DNA from 3 places in the Photobacterium angustum genome. Region 1 is predicted to be linked to each of the others. Evidence: riboswitches for the same ligand, from Rfam matches in the RefSeq annotation. Region 1 holds a riboswitch; each other region holds the start of a gene.

Region 1 (5,714 bases):
ATAGTTAAAAAACCTATATAGCGTAGAGCGTTACACAGAGATTGTTTACTCTCTACAGAGTAATGGGTGATTTGTTATTGTTCTTATTCATTAGTATAAAGTGATGATTCGTTTAATTTGGATATAAAAAAACCGCCATGCAGGCGGTTTTTTTATATCGGTTATCTATTAACTTTTCATCATAAGCTGGTAGCCAACATAACAAGCAGCAATGCTGACAATAACGTTAAGTAAAATGTTTAGGCCTGCTTTGAAAAATTCACCTTGTTGCATCAGTACAACGTTGTCCATTGAGAATGTAGAGAACGTCGTTAACGCACCAAGGAAGCCTAAGCCGATAATAGGTCGCCATGGTGCAGCTTCAATCATTCCTTGATTAAGTGCTGACATTAATAACCCCATGATCAAGGAGCCCAGCACGTTTACGGTTAAAGTACCGTATGGGAAGCCACGGCCAAATAGCATTACGCATAGCTCAGAAATTAGGTACCTTGAGCAGGCGCCGAATGCACCACCAAGCGCGATGAATCCTAGTAATAAATATTGGCTCATTGGGATCTCGTTTATATTTTCAAGTAATGATAAAAGCGCTCATGATAATCGCTAGCGAGAAGAGTGAGAACTCTCCAAAAATGCAATCATTGATTCAAATGAATATTAAATAGTCAGCGGTATACTTAGTTGTATAGCTACATTTATAGCATCATAATCATAAATAATGAATTTACTATGAGCCTTAGCTCAAGGAGGCTAGATATGTCGCTTTACCAAACAGTGTTATTAGCGGTTAATCCTGAAGATAAAAATGCGCATAAATTGATGGTGAAAGCTGGTGTAATAGCAGAGCAAAATCACGCTGATTTACATGTTGCTTATGTTGAGCCAGGGATCGGAAACGTAAGTTTTATTGATGTGGAAGTTGAGCTACAAGAAGAGCATGATGCGATTGCAAAAAAACGCATGAAAGAGTTATCTGATTTAATTACAGCTTCTTCTCATAAAGTTAAAGCGATACATACCGCAGATGGTGATGTTTCAAAGCATATAGAAGCTTTAGCAAAAGAAATTAATGCTAGTCTAGTGATCACAGGTTACCATAAATCAACTTTTCACTTGTTTGGTGATTTAAGTGGCTCTTTAGCTAATCACCTCGGTTGTGATGTATTAATTTCACAGTAACAACGATTAAAATATGCAATGTAATAATAAGCCGTGTTGATGCACGGCTTTTTGTTGTCTGTCACTTTTTATTATTTTTCTCTATATAAAGGTTGTTGCACTATAACGGCTTCTTTATACTCATTGCTACTTGTCGGAGTGCCATATGGCTGAGACCGCATTGCGGGATCCGTTGAACCTGATCAGGCTAATACCTGCGAAGGGAACGAGAGAATGTCTTCTGCTACATATCTTAAGGGATCACTGTATGCATCTGCATAGCTGTACTTAGGTACAGACCTCTTGTTTACGCCCATCCGCCAAGCATTTTCCCCTACATTGAAAAATCAAGGAAACTGCTATGTCGAATCGCAAGCAAGCGAGACTGGAAGCGAAACAATTTATTGAATCATTAACAGCACAACCATACCCGAACTCACAGAAAGTGTATGTTCAAGGTAGCCGTCCTGATGTGCTTGTTCCTATGCGTGAAATCACTCTAGCTGATAGCTTGGTTGGTGGCGGTAAAGATAATCCTATCTTTGAGCCTAACGAGCCTATTCGCGTTTACGACACTTCTGGTTTTTACACTGATCCTGAAAAAAACATCGATATTTATAATGGCTTGCCGTTAGTGCGTGAGCAATGGATCGCAGAGCGTGACGATACTGAATTACTAGAAGGGTTAAGCTCTGAGTATGCCAATGAACGTTTAGATGATAAGACGCTTGATGATTTACGTTTTGCGGAACGTGCGCGTATTCGTTGTGCAAAAGCTGGGCGTTGTGTGACGCAATTACATTATGCGCGCCAAGGTATTATTACGCCAGAGATGGAATATATCGCGATCCGTGAAAATATGGGTCGTGCGAAATACCGTGATGAAGTATTAAACCAACAACATCCAGGTGTGAGCTTTGGTGCTAATTTACCAAAAGAAATTACGCCTGAGTTTGTGCGTAAAGAAGTGGCTGAAGGCCGAGCAATTATTCCTGCCAACATTAACCATCCTGAAACTGAGCCAATGATCATTGGCCGTAATTTCCTTGTCAAAGTGAATGCCAATATTGGTAACTCAGCGGTGAGTTCATCGATTGAAGAAGAGGTTGAAAAACTTGTCTGGTCGACGCGTTGGGGTGGCGATACGGTAATGGATTTATCAACAGGTCGAAATATTCACGAAACGCGTGAGTGGATCATTCGTAATAGCCCTGTTCCGATTGGTACGGTACCTATGTACCAAGCGCTTGAAAAAGTGAATGGTGTGGCTGAGAACCTTAACTGGGAAGTGTTTCGTGACACATTACTAGAGCAAGCTGAGCAAGGTGTGGATTACTTCACTATCCATGCAGGCGTACTTCTTCGTTATGTACCTATGACGGCGAAACGTGTTACAGGTATTGTATCGCGTGGTGGCTCTATCATGGCGAAGTGGTGTTTGGCACACCATAAAGAAAGCTTCCTCTATCAGCACTTCCGTGAGATTTGTGAGATCTGTGCGCAATACGATATTTCACTATCGCTCGGTGATGGCTTACGTCCAGGCTCTGTCGCTGATGCCAATGATGAAGCCCAGTTTAGTGAACTACGCACATTAGGTGAGTTGACTAAGATTGCATGGGAATACGATGTGCAGGTCATGATTGAAGGCCCTGGTCACGTACCCATGCACATGATCAAAGAAAACATGGAAGAGCAGCTTGAGCATTGTCATGAAGCGCCATTCTATACCTTAGGCCCACTGACGACAGATATCGCACCAGGTTATGATCATATTACATCGGGTATTGGTGCGGCGATGATTGGTTGGTATGGCTGTGCAATGCTTTGTTATGTGACACCTAAAGAGCACTTAGGCTTGCCTAATAAAGACGATGTAAAAGTCGGTCTTATCACTTATAAACTCTGTGCCCATGCTGCCGACTTAGCAAAAGGCCACCCTGGTGCACAAGTGCGCGATAATGCCTTATCTAAAGCGCGGTTTGAATTCCGTTGGGAAGATCAATTTAATCTTGGTTTAGATCCTGAAACGGCGCGTGCCTATCACGATGAAACTCTCCCTCAAGAATCTGGCAAAGTAGCCCATTTCTGTTCAATGTGTGGCCCTAAATTCTGTTCAATGAAGATCTCTCAAGAAGTACGAGATTACGCCAAGGGATTAGAAGACTCAGAAATCGCGATCAAGCTATTAGATGATCCACTTGAAGGTATGCAGCAAAAAGCACAAGAGTTTCGATCTAAAGGTAGTGAGTTATATCACCTAGCTAAAGAGGAAAGCTAATGAGCACCTTAAGCTTACCAAAGGTCTTATCGTCTCTGGTGATGCATATTGAGCCATTATTAGCCTCTGCTACAGAGTATCAGTTAGGTGAGCAAGTCACGTTAATACCATCAAGCCAAGAGTGGATTGAGGTATCGACGCCTTCTTGCGTTAAACGAGTGGGCTTTGAACAAGCCTGCTCCTCTCAGCTAATTGATTATGTATTTCAAGATCAATGGGTATCTTCTGAAGTAGATCTTTCGCTGATCAAAGCGCAAATACTGGAACGATCTAACGTTGTGGTATGTGGTTTACCAGTCAATGGTGGTTATCTTGATCTTTGGCATCATGATGGTGACGTGCGTGGTTGTTTCAGTGTTGAGCTTGGTAATGCGACTCAACAGCGAGCGATGTTATTGGTAGCACTCGCGCTTGATTACCCCTTAGAAGATGCTCTAGTTCTGGCAAGAGCGTATGCCCAGTCAACGCAGATGGGCATTTGGCCAACTGAGCGTGATGCTTTCCCTGATATCGTTTGTGCTAATTTTTCAAAGCTGTCAGATATTGGTTGGCAATTCGAATGCCAGCCAGTTGAAGCTTTTGCAGCTGTTGATAGTGAGAAACTTACGTTATATCCGGTGGTGGATTCCACTCAATGGGTTAAGCAGCTACTTGAATTGGATGTGAAAACCACTCAGCTGCGGATCAAAGATCCGAATGCTCAAGGTTTAGAGCAAGATGTTGCTCATGCTATTGCGTTAGGTCAGAAGGCAAATGCGCAGGTCTTTATTAATGACTATTGGCAACTGGCTATTGAGCATGGTGCTTTTGGGGTGCATTTGGGACAAGAAGATTTAGCGGTCGCTGATCTCAATGCCATTCAACAAGCGAATCTTCGCTTAGGGATCTCAACCCATGGGTATTATGAGATCCTACGTGCGATGGCATTTAATCCCAGTTATATCGCCCTTGGTCATATTTACCCAACCACAACCAAGCAAATGCCGTCATTACCGCAAGGTGTTCACCGCTTAAAGCTTTATCAACAATTGATTGGCAATACGTTTCCAACAGTAGCAATTGGGGGTATTGATTTATCTCGTGTGCCAGTGGTTTGGAAAACAGGGGTGAGTAGCGTTGCGGTGGTACGTGCGATCACCCAGTCAAGCGAGCCGGCGATTGCCGTCGAACAACTCAATCAATGCCTATCTGAGCGGGAGGTGATGTATGACAACTGACAGACTCTCTGATACTGCTTTTATTCGATATAACCGACAAATCATGCTGGAAGAGATGGGAGAGCAGGGGCAACTTGCACTTAACAATGCCAAAGTATTGATCGTCGGCGCGGGTGGTTTAGGCTCAGCTGCTGCAATGTATCTAGCTGCTGCGGGTGTTGGGTTGCTGGTGATTGCAGATGATGATGAGGTTGAGAGTTCGAACTTGCAGCGTCAGGTGATTTATCGAGAAACCGATGTGTCACTCAATAAAGCGCAAGCAGCCTGTGATCAGCTTTTAGCATTGAACCCATTGGTACGAACGCGTGCAGTAAAAGCCAAGCTTGCAGGCTTTCAACTCGTGATGGAAGTACAGCAGGCCGATATTGTGCTTGATTGCAGTGATAACTGGGCTACCCGTTATGCGGTCAATCAAGCTTGTTATCAGCATCAAACACCACTGATTGCTGGTGCGTCGATAGGTTGGCAAGGACAGTTACTGGCGTTTGATTTCCGACAGACCTCACCGTGTTATCAATGTGTGTTTCCATTGAGTGCTGAAGCGCCACCACAAGATCAAAATTGTCGTAGTAACGGCGTGATGGGACCCGTTGTTGGGACTATTGGCACGTTACAAGCGCTTAATGCGATCAAAGCTATCGCAGGTGTTGGTGAAGTCGGTTTTGGTTTGCTGCAGCAATTTAATGGCTTAACAGGAAAATGGCAGCAGGTATCAATTGATGCTGCCCCTTGTTGCCCTGTATGCCGTCAGCAAGAGCAAAGGGAGGTTGTGTAAATGGCTACCATGATAACTATCTGGCTGAACGATGAATCTATGTCTTGCGAGGCTGAGCAAACCGTTCATCAATTTGTTATGCAGTTAGATTTACCCATAAAAGGTACAGCGGTCGCGATAAACCAGCGTATTGTTGCTGCCAGTGAGTGGCCGACAACCGTCATTGCTGACGGCGATCAGATCGCGTTATTTCAAGCGATAGCAGGAGGTTAATATGTTGACTATTGCAGATAAAACATTCACATCGCGATTATTTACCGGAACGGGTAAGTACGCTAATCGT
Region 2 (5,714 bases), on a different contig from region 1:
CCACAACAGTTGCCGCAAGTAGCGGGTAAGCTTGATAAGTATGTTGAGATAACGAAGCCATCGCAGTTCTCTCTAACTATTACTAGCAATAACGATCTTCATGACATCTCTGGCGAAGCGGGTACAACACATTTTAAAGTACTACTTGATCAGCACGATACCGTTTTAGTTAAAACTGGAGATGGTCATTGGGCGGGGCATTTTATTTTGCCTGATGATAAAAGCTTTAGTAATAAGAAGATCACCTTTATTTCAGATGCTGGCTACAACTCTCAAATTGAATATGCACAAGGCAGAGATACGATCAGCCGTGGTAACCAATTTACCTACCAGAATATTGAAGGCGTTTGGTATGGTGAGTCGGATATGGCAATCAGCCGAATTTCATATAGCGATAAAGCTTATTCTGCCGTACTTCCAGCAGAAGCCGTTAAATCGGGTTTACGCTTAACTTTCACCAGTAGAAATAAGAAAGAAGGGACGGTTTCAGATATTAAGATCGGTGCTAATACCAGTATGATCTTAAATGCAATCGATATTGGTTTATTAACAGAGCCAAGAGATCAATTTATCTTTATCGATGATCCAGAATTACACCGTCAGTATTTCCAAAGTCTTCAGATCAGTAAATTGATCGTTAACCCTTATGAATCAGTACATCTTAAAGAGATCATGTTGCCAGATGGTCGCTTACTTGAAGGTGTTGATCCTAGTGATGCAGACGGTTACGGCAGTGATTCACATTACCGTATTGCACGTGAACTGATCTCTTCAGGTATTAACAGTGCTAACTATGGTGTGAATTCATCAAAAGTACGTCCTGCAAGTCAGTGGAATATTGAAGCGCCATACCATGCAGCACAAGTAACAGTGAATAACTCAATTGGTAATTATACTGATGGTTTAATTACACACGGTATGTTGGGTTCTTACGCAGGTGTTGCTTCTGTCGTGAGCTCAACGGGTAACGAATTTAGCCATGAAGTAGGTCATGAACTAGGGGTCGGTGCACATTATCCTGGTGGCTTTATGGGATCGATTCACAAAAGTTCTACCGAAGCGAACTCTACATGGGGGTGGGATGTTTATAAAAATATCTTTATTCCTAACTTTACTAAAGGCGTAACGAATCAAGATTCATGTTATGAAGGTGAATGTGTTGCACCTTTTGAAGGACATAGTTTTGGTTTTGGTACCATGTCTGGTGGTCAACCGCTTTACCCTAAATACAATGCATACACATTACATGCACCGTATGAGCTGAGTGTGTTTCAAGATTTCGTAGAAAATAAAGCGAATTTTGATTCAGCGTCACCAACAGGTTATAGCAAGTGGGATCAAATAGAAAAAGTGATGAAGCCATGGACGCATTCAGTGGCTGATGATTTAGCATTCTCGGTTGCTAAGGTCAGTGGTAACGGCCCACTTAGTGAGTTCGGTGAAAATAGCGATAAATTTCAACAGTTATTTGCTAAACATCAAGTGGTTCACTTAACAACGGCTAATGCCGCTTGGGCTCGTGACTTTTATTTACCGACTGATGCTGAATTAGAAGGAAAAGTGGCGCTATTTGAATCGTGGGCAGGTTGGAATTCAACTATTCATTATAACGACCAACAAATGACATTAAGTCATGGTCAAAAACATGCATTTAGATTTACAAATGGTGTTTGGCAGTTAACAGATAATACTCTATTGGAGCGCAAAGTTGATTTGATCCCATACAAGCAAGGCGTACAGGTAACAACGTTAGTGGGGTATTACGATCCACAGAAAATACTACCAAGCTATATCTACCCAGCTTTGCATGGTGCATATGGTAATGTTTATGTTGATAACTTCACTGCTTCAACATGTCAATTAGATGTGTTGACGCAAAATGGTGGTACCAAAACGTTTAACCTGTATAACCGTCGTTTGCAAGATGGTCATATGAACCGTTTCCACATCAATGTTGAAAGTGTACTGAAACCATACCGTGCAGAAGTTAGCTGTGGTGGTGAAGTACTTAATACAATGGATATAGTACCTGCAAAAGCGACGTTAAAAGCAAGTATTGTGACAACGGAAGCAGGAAAAGCACCAGTTATCACTGGTATTGACGATATTGTTGTTACACATGGTGATTTATTTGCACCACTTGCAGGTGTTACAGCGACAGATGATTACGATGGTGATGTCACTGCCTCTATCGTGGTTGAAGGTACTGTAGATACGAATAAAGTGGGTCATTACACGCTAACTTACAAAGCCTATGACAGTGCTTTAAGTGAATCTGTTGTTGTGCGTAATGTTGAAGTGTTTAGTGCAAAACCTGTGTTAGAAGGTATTGGTGATACGACCATTCAACTTGGTGATACATTTGATGAAAAAACAGGCATCACAGCAAAAGATGCTGAAGATGGTGATATAACGGCCAATATTATTATCGAAGGTGAAGTAAATACTAATCTAGCAGGTAACTACACCTTAAATTACCGTATTACTGACAGCGCACAACAAACAACACAGGCACAACGTGTTGTGACGGTTGAAGGTAGCGCTGTGTGTGAAAACACATGGAGTGCACAAAGTATTTATGTGGCAGGTGATGAAGTCAGCCACAACGGTGTGGTATGGCAAGCTGGTTGGTGGACACAAGGCGAAGAGCCGGGAACAACAGGTGAGTGGGGCGTTTGGAAACAAATTGCAACGGAAGGTTGTACGTCAGTAAAACCAGAAGTGACGCCACCTGCGCCGGGAGAATATCCAACGTATCAAGCGGGTACAGTTTACCAAGAAGGGGATATTGTTCGTGCTAGCGATGAGCAGTTATACCAATGTAAACCTTGGCCTAATTCAGGTTGGTGCTCAAGTGCTTCTTATGCCCCAGCAAGCAGTGTTTATTGGCAAGATGCTTGGACAAAACTGTAATCACATAATATTTTATTTATAAATCAAAGCGGTGAGTTCAATCACCGCTTTTTTATATCATGTTGCGTGATGTTTCATGCCTTGTTAGCTATTTTAATCCTGAGTAAAAAAATGATTAACAGGACCATGACCACTACCGATATTGAGTAGATCAGCCGCTGAAATGGCAGAGGTAATATATTCTTTGCCACGTTGTGTTGCTTGTTCGATTGGATAACCTTGAGCAAGGTAAGAAGCAATGGCTGAAGAGAGGGTACAGCCTGTACCATGCGTATTTTGTGTCTCAATACGTTTTGTTTTTAGCTCTATGATATTGTCATTTAAGATCAATAAATCATTACTTTCTGAATCGTTTTCTAGGTGTCCACCTTTAAGAAGTATTGCTTTAGTTTGTATATCACGCAGTTTGCTGACTAACCCCAACATATCTGTAAGATTTTGTGGGATCTCGCTGTTTGTCAGTGCAGCGGCTTCAGGTAAATTAGGTGTAATGAGATCAGCAAGTGGAAGTAGTTTTTGCTTTAGCGTACTAATGGCTGACTCTTGTAATAATAAGTCACCGCTGGTGGCAACCATTACGGGATCAATCACAAGATAGCGTGGCTTGTACTCTTTTATTTTATTTGCAACCAGCGTGATGATATCACTATCAGCAAGCATGCCTATTTTAACTGCCTGAATGTTGAGATCAGTAAAAACAGCATCTAATTGTTGTTCTATCATCGTAAGGGGAATAGGAAGAATACCACTAACACCTTGGGTGTTTTGCGCCGTAATTGCAGTGATCACCGAACAAGCATAGCCACCTGTTGCTGAAATAGCTTTGATATCGGCTTGAATCCCCGCGCCACCACTACTGTCAGAGCCTGCAATAGTTAAAACTATAGGGGGTGTAACATGGGATTTATTTCTTGTTTTTGATGACATAACAGATTCCTAATTGAGCGTTAGGAACTGGTGCCAAGTAATGAAAGGATCGATTAATGTGAAATGATGAGATCCATTGATAACTTGCCTAAACAATACTGATATTGTTTATTTAGTTCCCTCCGCCAGTGCTAACTGGTTCAGGTTCAACGGGTCCCACTTAATTGTGATCTCAGCGTAATGCCCCCCGACTAATTCTCAAATCCTAATAGATAAACCGTTTGTTGTCACGTACTTATAAAATGAGGTGTTAATCAGCTCATAACCGAAAATGGGCTCGTATGAATTATCATGTTTATAATAAATTATAATGTGCGGTGTGCTTTACTAATGAGGTAGGGAATAGCGAGATAACTAGAAATTATTTTTAGTGGTTTAATACCTAACTAGGCACAAGGTTAGACTTAATATTTGGGCACAAAAAAACCTGCTATAAGCAGGCTTTTTGTTTGAATCTGGTGCTCGCTACTGGACTCGAACCAGTGACACCTTGCATGTCATGCAAGTACTCTAACCAACTGAGCTAAGCGAGCAAATTGTACTGCGATAAACCACTTAAAGAAGCCGTTTATTTAAAAATGGTGCTCGCTACTGGACTCGAACCAGTGACACCTTGCATGTCATGCAAGTACTCTAACCAACTGAGCTAAGCGAGCAAATTGTACTGCGATAAACCGCTTAAAGAAGCCATTTATTTAATAACTGGTGCTCGCTACTGGACTCGAACCAGTGACACCTTGCATGTCATGCAAGTACTCTAACCAACTGAGCTAAGCGAGCAATCTAACTGAATAACAATGTAATCGTCATTAGCGAATGACAAGCATATTAGCGAGTCACTTTCGTCTAGGCAAGTGTTTAAACAGAGTTTTTTAGTAATTTCAGTGCGTTTGCTTGAACAATAGCCAGTTATCTTAAAATCTTGATGATGAAATAGTCGAAGTCATTTTTTAAGCAGGGCATTGCCAAGTAAATGTAATGTGTAGCGCAACAGAACGTGCGCTACACAGGAAGATAATTTAGTTTAAAAGTTCGTGATCAGGTGGGAGTAAGCGGCTTATCCATAAAACCAGCTTATGTTTCATATGAACGCCGTCCTCTTGATCCACGGCAAGAGGGGTGATTTGTTTACAATCAACCAGTAAGCGATAAATACACTCAACACGGTCGGTAGAGCCAACACTGCGGTCTAAATCGCCAAATCCTTGTTTTTTCGCGAATGCAAAGCCTATTTCTAATGCTTTTTTGAGAAGTTTTGCTTCATTCTTGGTTTTCTTCATGCGTATCTCCTATATCCCTTAGCGAAAATATATACAAATTTATTGTCTTCGCGACTGTAGAAGCTGAGTTTAAATTTTAGTTTAAAGCTCAAATTTTTGAAGCAAAGTTATTCTATCAAATTAGAATAAAGTTATTGTCCAACTTTGAATTTACATTGTTTAAACAGACGTTGCCAGAATTTAACGTGCGCTAATGTGGCTTCATGAAATTGCTGATACAGATCGCCATCAACATAGAATGCTATATAGGTTTGCATTGGTGAGGAGAGGTGAATATTCGGTTGATTCAATTGTTGAAGTATCTGCTGTAAAACGGGCTGTATTTGTCGATATTGTGAATCAAGTGTTGATAAATAAGGCTGAATAGTTGGAACATAAAACTTATAGAAAACATTACGAAGATATTGTGCTTTTTGCTGATTCATATTTTTGCCACACAAAATTGAATCTTGTGACTGAGTAAGTTGTTCTGTAATCGTGTTCAGCAATGTCGTGGTGCGTTGCATTGAATAGAAAAGATCACCTATATATCGGCTATTATAAATTTGTTGTTGATGCTCAAAAAGATCCTGATATTTATCTTTGTTAGAATAA
Region 3 (5,714 bases), on a different contig from region 1:
ATCATTGAAATCCGATCCGAACGCCGAGTTTGATGCCGTTGTAACGCTCGATGCTAAAGACATAAAGCCGCAAGTGACATGGGGAACAAACCCGGGGCAAGTAATTGCCGTTGATGAGCCAATCCCTGCCCCTGAAAGCTTTAACGATCCCGTTGAAAAAGCCTCTGCAGAAAAAGCATTAGCTTACATGGGACTAGAAGCTGGCAAAGCCCTGTCTGATTTTACTGTTGATAAAGTCTTTATTGGTTCATGCACTAACTCACGTATTGAAGACATGCGCGCAGCAGCAGCCATTGCTAAAGGGCGTAAAGTTGCCGCTAACGTACAAGCTTTAGTCGTTCCAGGCTCAGAGCAAGTGAAAGCACAAGCTGAAAAAGAAGGGCTTGATAAGATTTTTATTGAAGCAGGCTTTGAATGGCGACTACCCGGTTGTTCAATGTGTCTGGCAATGAATAACGATCGCTTAGGTCCCGGTGAGCGTTGTGCGTCAACCAGTAACCGTAACTTTGAAGGCCGCCAAGGTCGTGATGGGCGTACTCATCTAGTTAGCCCAGCCATGGCAGCAGCAGCGGCATGTGCCGGACATTTTGTTGATATTCGCCAACTAGATGCCGCATCGGTGTAACAAAAGGATTTGAACATGACAGGTTTTAAACAACACACAGGTTTAGTTGTACCGCTAGATACGGCAAATATTGATACCGATGCGATTATTCCAAAACAGTTTTTGCAGAAAGTAACCCGAACTGGATTTGGTAAGCACCTTTTCCATGATTGGCGTTTTCTAGATGATGCAGGCGAGCAGGCAAACCCTGACTTTATTATGAACGCCCCTCGCTACCAAGGCGCGAGTATCTTACTGGCGCGTGAAAACTTTGGTTGTGGCTCTTCTCGTGAACATGCACCGTGGGCGCTTGCTGATTACGGTATCCAAGTTATGATTGCGCCAAGCTTTGCCGATATTTTCTATGGTAACTCGATCAATAACCAAATGGTGCCAGTACGTCTATCTGAGCAAGACGTCGACACTTTATTTAAGTATGTCGATGAAAATGAAGGCGCACAGATCACGGTTGATCTTGAAAAAATGATCGTCAGTGCGGATGGTAAAGAGTACACCTTTGAAATTGATGAATTCCGTCGTCACTGCCTATTAAATGGTTTAGACAATATCGGTTTGACACTACAACACGAAGATAAAATTACAGACTTTGAAAACCGTATTCCTAGCTTCTTAGCGTAATCGTACATTATCTGAAATTGGACGCCCTGTTTAATATAAACAGGGCGTTTTTATTTAAAATATCAAAAAGATAATGAAATTAGCCAATACTTATTACGGTCTTAATCAATATTGTTACTTATTATATTAATAGGAAGAATATGCGTATTGTTATTGCTATTTGGCTGCTGTTATTCACTCTTCCGATCTTTGCTGCGCCAAAATCCGAACTCTGGTCATATTGGCAACCTCATGATCCTAAAAACACAAACAAGATCAGTCATCAAGATTGGCAGCAACTACTCGATAAATATCTTGTCATTCAACCGAATCAAACCTTATTTCGTTATAACCAAGTATCAAGTGCTGATAAACAAAAGCTAGCATCTTATATTAAGCGGCTCAGTGCCCAAAACCCTCACCGTTATAATCGTGATGTTCAATTTGCCTATTGGGTTAATTTATATAACGCCCTAAGCGTTCAACTAATTATTGATAATTACCCTGTAAAATCAATTACTAAACTGGGAGGTTTATTTAGCTTTGGACCATGGGATCAAACCATTATTACCATTAATAATAAAAAGCTAACTTTAAACGATATTGAACATCGGATCTTACGCCCTATCTGGCAAGATCCTAGGATCCACTACGCGGTCAACTGTGCCAGCCTCGGTTGTCCTGATTTACTGCCTAAAGCATTTAATAGCGATCGATTAGACTCCCAGTTAGATCAAGCTGCCACACGCTTTATTAATAGTGAAAAAGCAGTAAAAGTAACAAAAAATGGCATCACGCTGTCATCTATCTATGATTGGTATCAAACTGATTTTGGATCGTTAACTGAGTTGCAACAACACCTTAATCATTATCGTGTTACGGCTAACGTGCAATTAACTCAGATCCGTTATACCTATAATTGGCAACTTAATCAGAAGCTATAACTTCGATACGGTTGCAGGTACAATAGTTTGTTCTCATTGGGGAGCCATTTGGCTGAGATTGTTAAGCATACATGCTTTATAGCAGAACCCATTGAACCTGAACCAGGTAATGCTGGCGTAGGAATTGAGATGCTCGAACATTCTTTCGAGCTCGCTGAACATTGCATGATGCAACAGCACTCAAACCTGTGCCGCTCTCTCTTTCAATTTTTGTCCCAAGGATGCAGGACATCTCGGAGCGCATAGTGAAAAAAATAAACACTCTTCTTCCCCTAATCTCTCTGTCATTGGTTGCAAGCTCAGCTTTCGCCTCAGACAATACTCTTAATGTTTATACCTACAGTTCCTTTGCTTCCGACTGGGGTCCAGGTCCTGTAGTAAAGAAAGCGTTTGAAAAACAATGTAATGGTTGTACAGTCAATTTTGTTTCTTTAGAAGATGGCGTATCGATTTTAAATCGCGTTCGTCTAGAAGGGAAAAACAGTAAAGCAGATGTGTTGTTAGGGCTAGATAACAACCTAATGACAGAAGCGAAAAATACCGGCCTATTAGCAAAAAGTGATGTTGATACCAGTAAGCTAACGCTTCCTAAAGGTTGGAGTGATGATACTTTCATCCCTTATGATTACGGCTATTTTGCCTTTGTGTATGACAGCGATAAACTGAAGAACCCACCTGCGAGTTTAGATGCTCTGATCAAAGATCAAAATATCAGCGTTATCTACCAAGATCCTCGTACTTCAACCCCAGGCCAAGGTCTAATGTTATGGATCAAATCGGTCTACGGTGATAAAGCCCCTGAAATGTGGCAGCAACTAGCGAAACACACAGTGACCGTCACTAAGGGCTGGTCTGAAGCCTATAACATGTTCTTAAAAGGCGAATCAGATATGGTGCTTTCTTACACCACATCACCGGCCTATCACATCATTGCTGAAGACAAACACCAGTACAAAGCGGCTAACTTCAAAGAAGGCCATTACATGCAAGTTGAAGTGGCAGCAAAAATGAAAAATAGCCCACATCCAAAGCTTGCCGATCAATTTATGCAATTTATTGTAAGTGATGCTTTTCAGTCACAAATCGCTACTCACAACTGGATGTATCCAATAACAAAGCAAAGCCTACCGAAAGGTTTTGATGAACTCACCGTACCAAGCAAAGCACTTGAATTTAGTGCCGACGAAGTGGCAACACATCGCAAAGCCTGGATCCGAGAGTGGCAGCAAGCCCTCACTCAGTAATGGTTTAAGACTTTGAACAAACGCATTACCTTATTGCCCGGCATTATCAGTGCCGGGCTGATCACTTTTGTTGTTGTTGCCGCGCCCACCGCCTTGATCAGCCAAGCTAACGACTGGCAACTATCAACACTATGGCATGATCCTTATCTGCGACATGTAACAGGATTTAGCTTCTACCAAGCCATCTTGTCGACTCTATTTAGCATCATCCCAGCGATTCCCATTGCTTATGCACTCTCACGACGGCAGTTTGTAGGAAAAGCTCTGCTATTACGTTTATTTGCGATGACGCTCGTGATGCCCGTCTTGGTTGCTGTTTTTGGTTTATTATCGATTTATGGCAAAAGTGGATTGATCAGTCATAACCTAGAAATACTAGGCTTACCGCCATTAAACATTTACGGTTTAAGCGGGATCTTACTGGCGCACGTATTTTTAAACCTGCCACTGACCGTTCGTTTTCTACTGCAAAGCCTAGACGGTATCCCCGCAGAGCAACATCAGCTTGCGGCGCATTTAGGTATTACTGGCTGGAGTAAATTTCGCTTAATTGCATGGCCTCGACTACGCCAACAACTGCCGCATATCGCGGGTTTAGTCTTTATGTTGTGCTTTACCAGCTTTGCCGTGATCATGTCGCTTGGCGGTGGCCCTAAATCAACCACTATCGAGCTCGCCATTTATCAAGCGTTGCGTTATGACTTTGATTTAGCGACAGGTGCGATTTTAGCCTTATGGCAAATGCTACTTTGCTGCTCATTAGTACTTTTTACCCAACGTTTTGCTAAACCGCTTTCTACCCTAAACGGCTCTATCAGCAGAAAGGTAGTGAATTATAACGATACATGGCGCGCTAAATGTTGGGATGTATTCTGGATCATCAGTGCGTTAGTGTTTGTTATACCACCGATCATTGCCGTCTTTGTATCGGGTATTAACCAGCAATTATTTACTATCTTAGAACAAAAGCAGTTATGGTCAGCAATCACTAACTCACTCCATATCGCACTATTTTCCTGCTTATTAGCATTTTGTCTTGGCGTCATGATCCTCATCACGAGTCGTAGCTTACGCTTAGCACGTAAAAAACTGGCTGCTGACGGGATTGAAATGATCGGCACAGTTATTTTAGTGACACCTGGGTTAGTGTTAAGTACTGGTATTTTTCTTTTACTGCGCCAATATACCGATGCTTACAGTGCTGCGTTTTGGGTTGTGGTCTGTGTTAATGCCCTAATGGCATTGCCCTATGTAATCAAAACATTAAGTCAACCAATGCTCCACCTCGCGCAGCAATATAATCCGTTATGTCGCAGTTTAGGGATGACGCATCTATCGCGATTACGTTTGGTTGAGTGGCGTGCATTACGTGCCCCTATTGCCCAAGCTCTCGCTATTAGCTTTGTCTTATCACTGGGGGATTTAGGTGCGATTGCATTATTTGGCAGTCAAGACTTTCAAACGCTGCCACTGTATTTATTTGAACTCATGGGCAGTTACCGAATGGATGCCGCTGCTGTTGCTGCATTAGTTTTACTGTTACTCAGCTTAGGTTTATTTAGTGCCGTCGAGTATCTTGTTGTTACTCGCCATCGCCAAGGGGTTAATCATGCTAAACATTAATCAACTCAACTATACCTACTTACCTCAACACAAAAATGAGGTTGCGATGGCGTTGAGCTTTGATGTTCAACTTGAGCAGGGAGATATTGCCGCACTCATTGGCCCAAGTGGCGCGGGTAAAAGTACCTTATTAGCACTCATTGCTGGCTTTCTCGTCCCTGATAGCGGTGAGATCACCATTAATAGCAAATCTATCTGTCAGCTAGAGCCTGCACAGCGTCCACTTTCGATGTTATTTCAAGAGCACAACTTATTTCCTCACCTCAGTGTATTTGAAAATATTGCGTTAGGTATCAACCCAAACCTTAAACTTACCGCAGAGCAAAAACAGCGAGTAATTAATTCAGCGAAAAAAGTGGGGATTGATACCTATCTTGAGCGTTTACCTGAGCAACTTTCTGGCGGGCAACGTCAGCGAGTAGCATTAGCGCGATGTTTATTACGAGAGCGCCCTTTGCTACTGCTTGATGAGCCATTTTCGGCCCTTGATCCTGCACTGCGTGCGGAGATGCTAAACCTCGTTAAGCAATTAGCCACAACGCGTAATATGACGGTATTGATGATAACTCATAGCCCTGAAGATGCCGAAAAGATTGCCAATAAATGTATTTTTATTAATGAAGGCACTATCAAAGCGGTAGGAGAAACCCGTGATGTTTTGTCTAATCCCGTATTACCTGA

The links. Region 1 has a riboswitch for thiamine pyrophosphate ahead of thiC (phosphomethylpyrimidine synthase ThiC). Riboswitches for the same ligand answer to the same signal wherever they lie in the genome.
Region 2: it holds a riboswitch for thiamine pyrophosphate, as region 1 does, so the genes downstream of both, thiD (bifunctional hydroxymethylpyrimidine kinase/phosphomethylpyrimidine kinase) here and thiC (phosphomethylpyrimidine synthase ThiC) in region 1, are expected to answer to the same signal.
Region 3: it holds a riboswitch for thiamine pyrophosphate, as region 1 does, so the genes downstream of both, thiB (thiamine ABC transporter substrate binding subunit) here and thiC (phosphomethylpyrimidine synthase ThiC) in region 1, are expected to answer to the same signal.

Annotation. Positions count from the first base shown of each region.
Region 1 covers NZ_MSCJ01000002.1:240,281-245,994, reverse strand. The annotation lists gene crcB (fluoride efflux transporter CrcB) at 169-552, opposite strand; gene BTO08_RS14805 (universal stress protein) at 757-1,179, shown strand; TPP riboswitch at 1,304-1,401, shown strand; gene thiC (phosphomethylpyrimidine synthase ThiC) at 1,520-3,439, shown strand; gene thiE (thiamine phosphate synthase) at 3,439-4,656, shown strand; gene BTO08_RS14790 (HesA/MoeB/ThiF family protein) at 4,646-5,431, shown strand; gene thiS (sulfur carrier protein ThiS) at 5,432-5,644, shown strand; gene BTO08_RS14780 (thiazole synthase) at 5,646-5,714, shown strand, end outside.
Region 2 covers NZ_MSCJ01000001.1:1,529,299-1,535,012, reverse strand. The annotation lists gene BTO08_RS06700 (M66 family metalloprotease) at 1-2,913, shown strand, start outside; gene thiD (bifunctional hydroxymethylpyrimidine kinase/phosphomethylpyrimidine kinase) at 3,007-3,840, opposite strand; TPP riboswitch at 3,941-4,040, opposite strand; tRNA gene BTO08_RS06690 (tRNA-Val) at 4,297-4,373, opposite strand; tRNA gene BTO08_RS06685 (tRNA-Val) at 4,420-4,496, opposite strand; tRNA gene BTO08_RS06680 (tRNA-Val) at 4,544-4,620, opposite strand; gene BTO08_RS06675 (DUF5062 family protein) at 4,860-5,120, opposite strand; gene BTO08_RS06670 (DUF3080 domain-containing protein) at 5,252-5,714, opposite strand, start outside.
Region 3 covers NZ_MSCJ01000001.1:37,189-42,902, reverse strand. The annotation lists gene leuC (3-isopropylmalate dehydratase large subunit) at 1-625, shown strand, start outside; gene leuD (3-isopropylmalate dehydratase small subunit) at 641-1,243, shown strand; gene BTO08_RS00190 (DUF547 domain-containing protein) at 1,384-2,166, shown strand; TPP riboswitch at 2,194-2,307, shown strand; gene thiB (thiamine ABC transporter substrate binding subunit) at 2,421-3,410, shown strand; gene thiP (thiamine/thiamine pyrophosphate ABC transporter permease ThiP) at 3,423-5,033, shown strand; gene thiQ (thiamine ABC transporter ATP-binding protein) at 5,020-5,714, shown strand, end outside.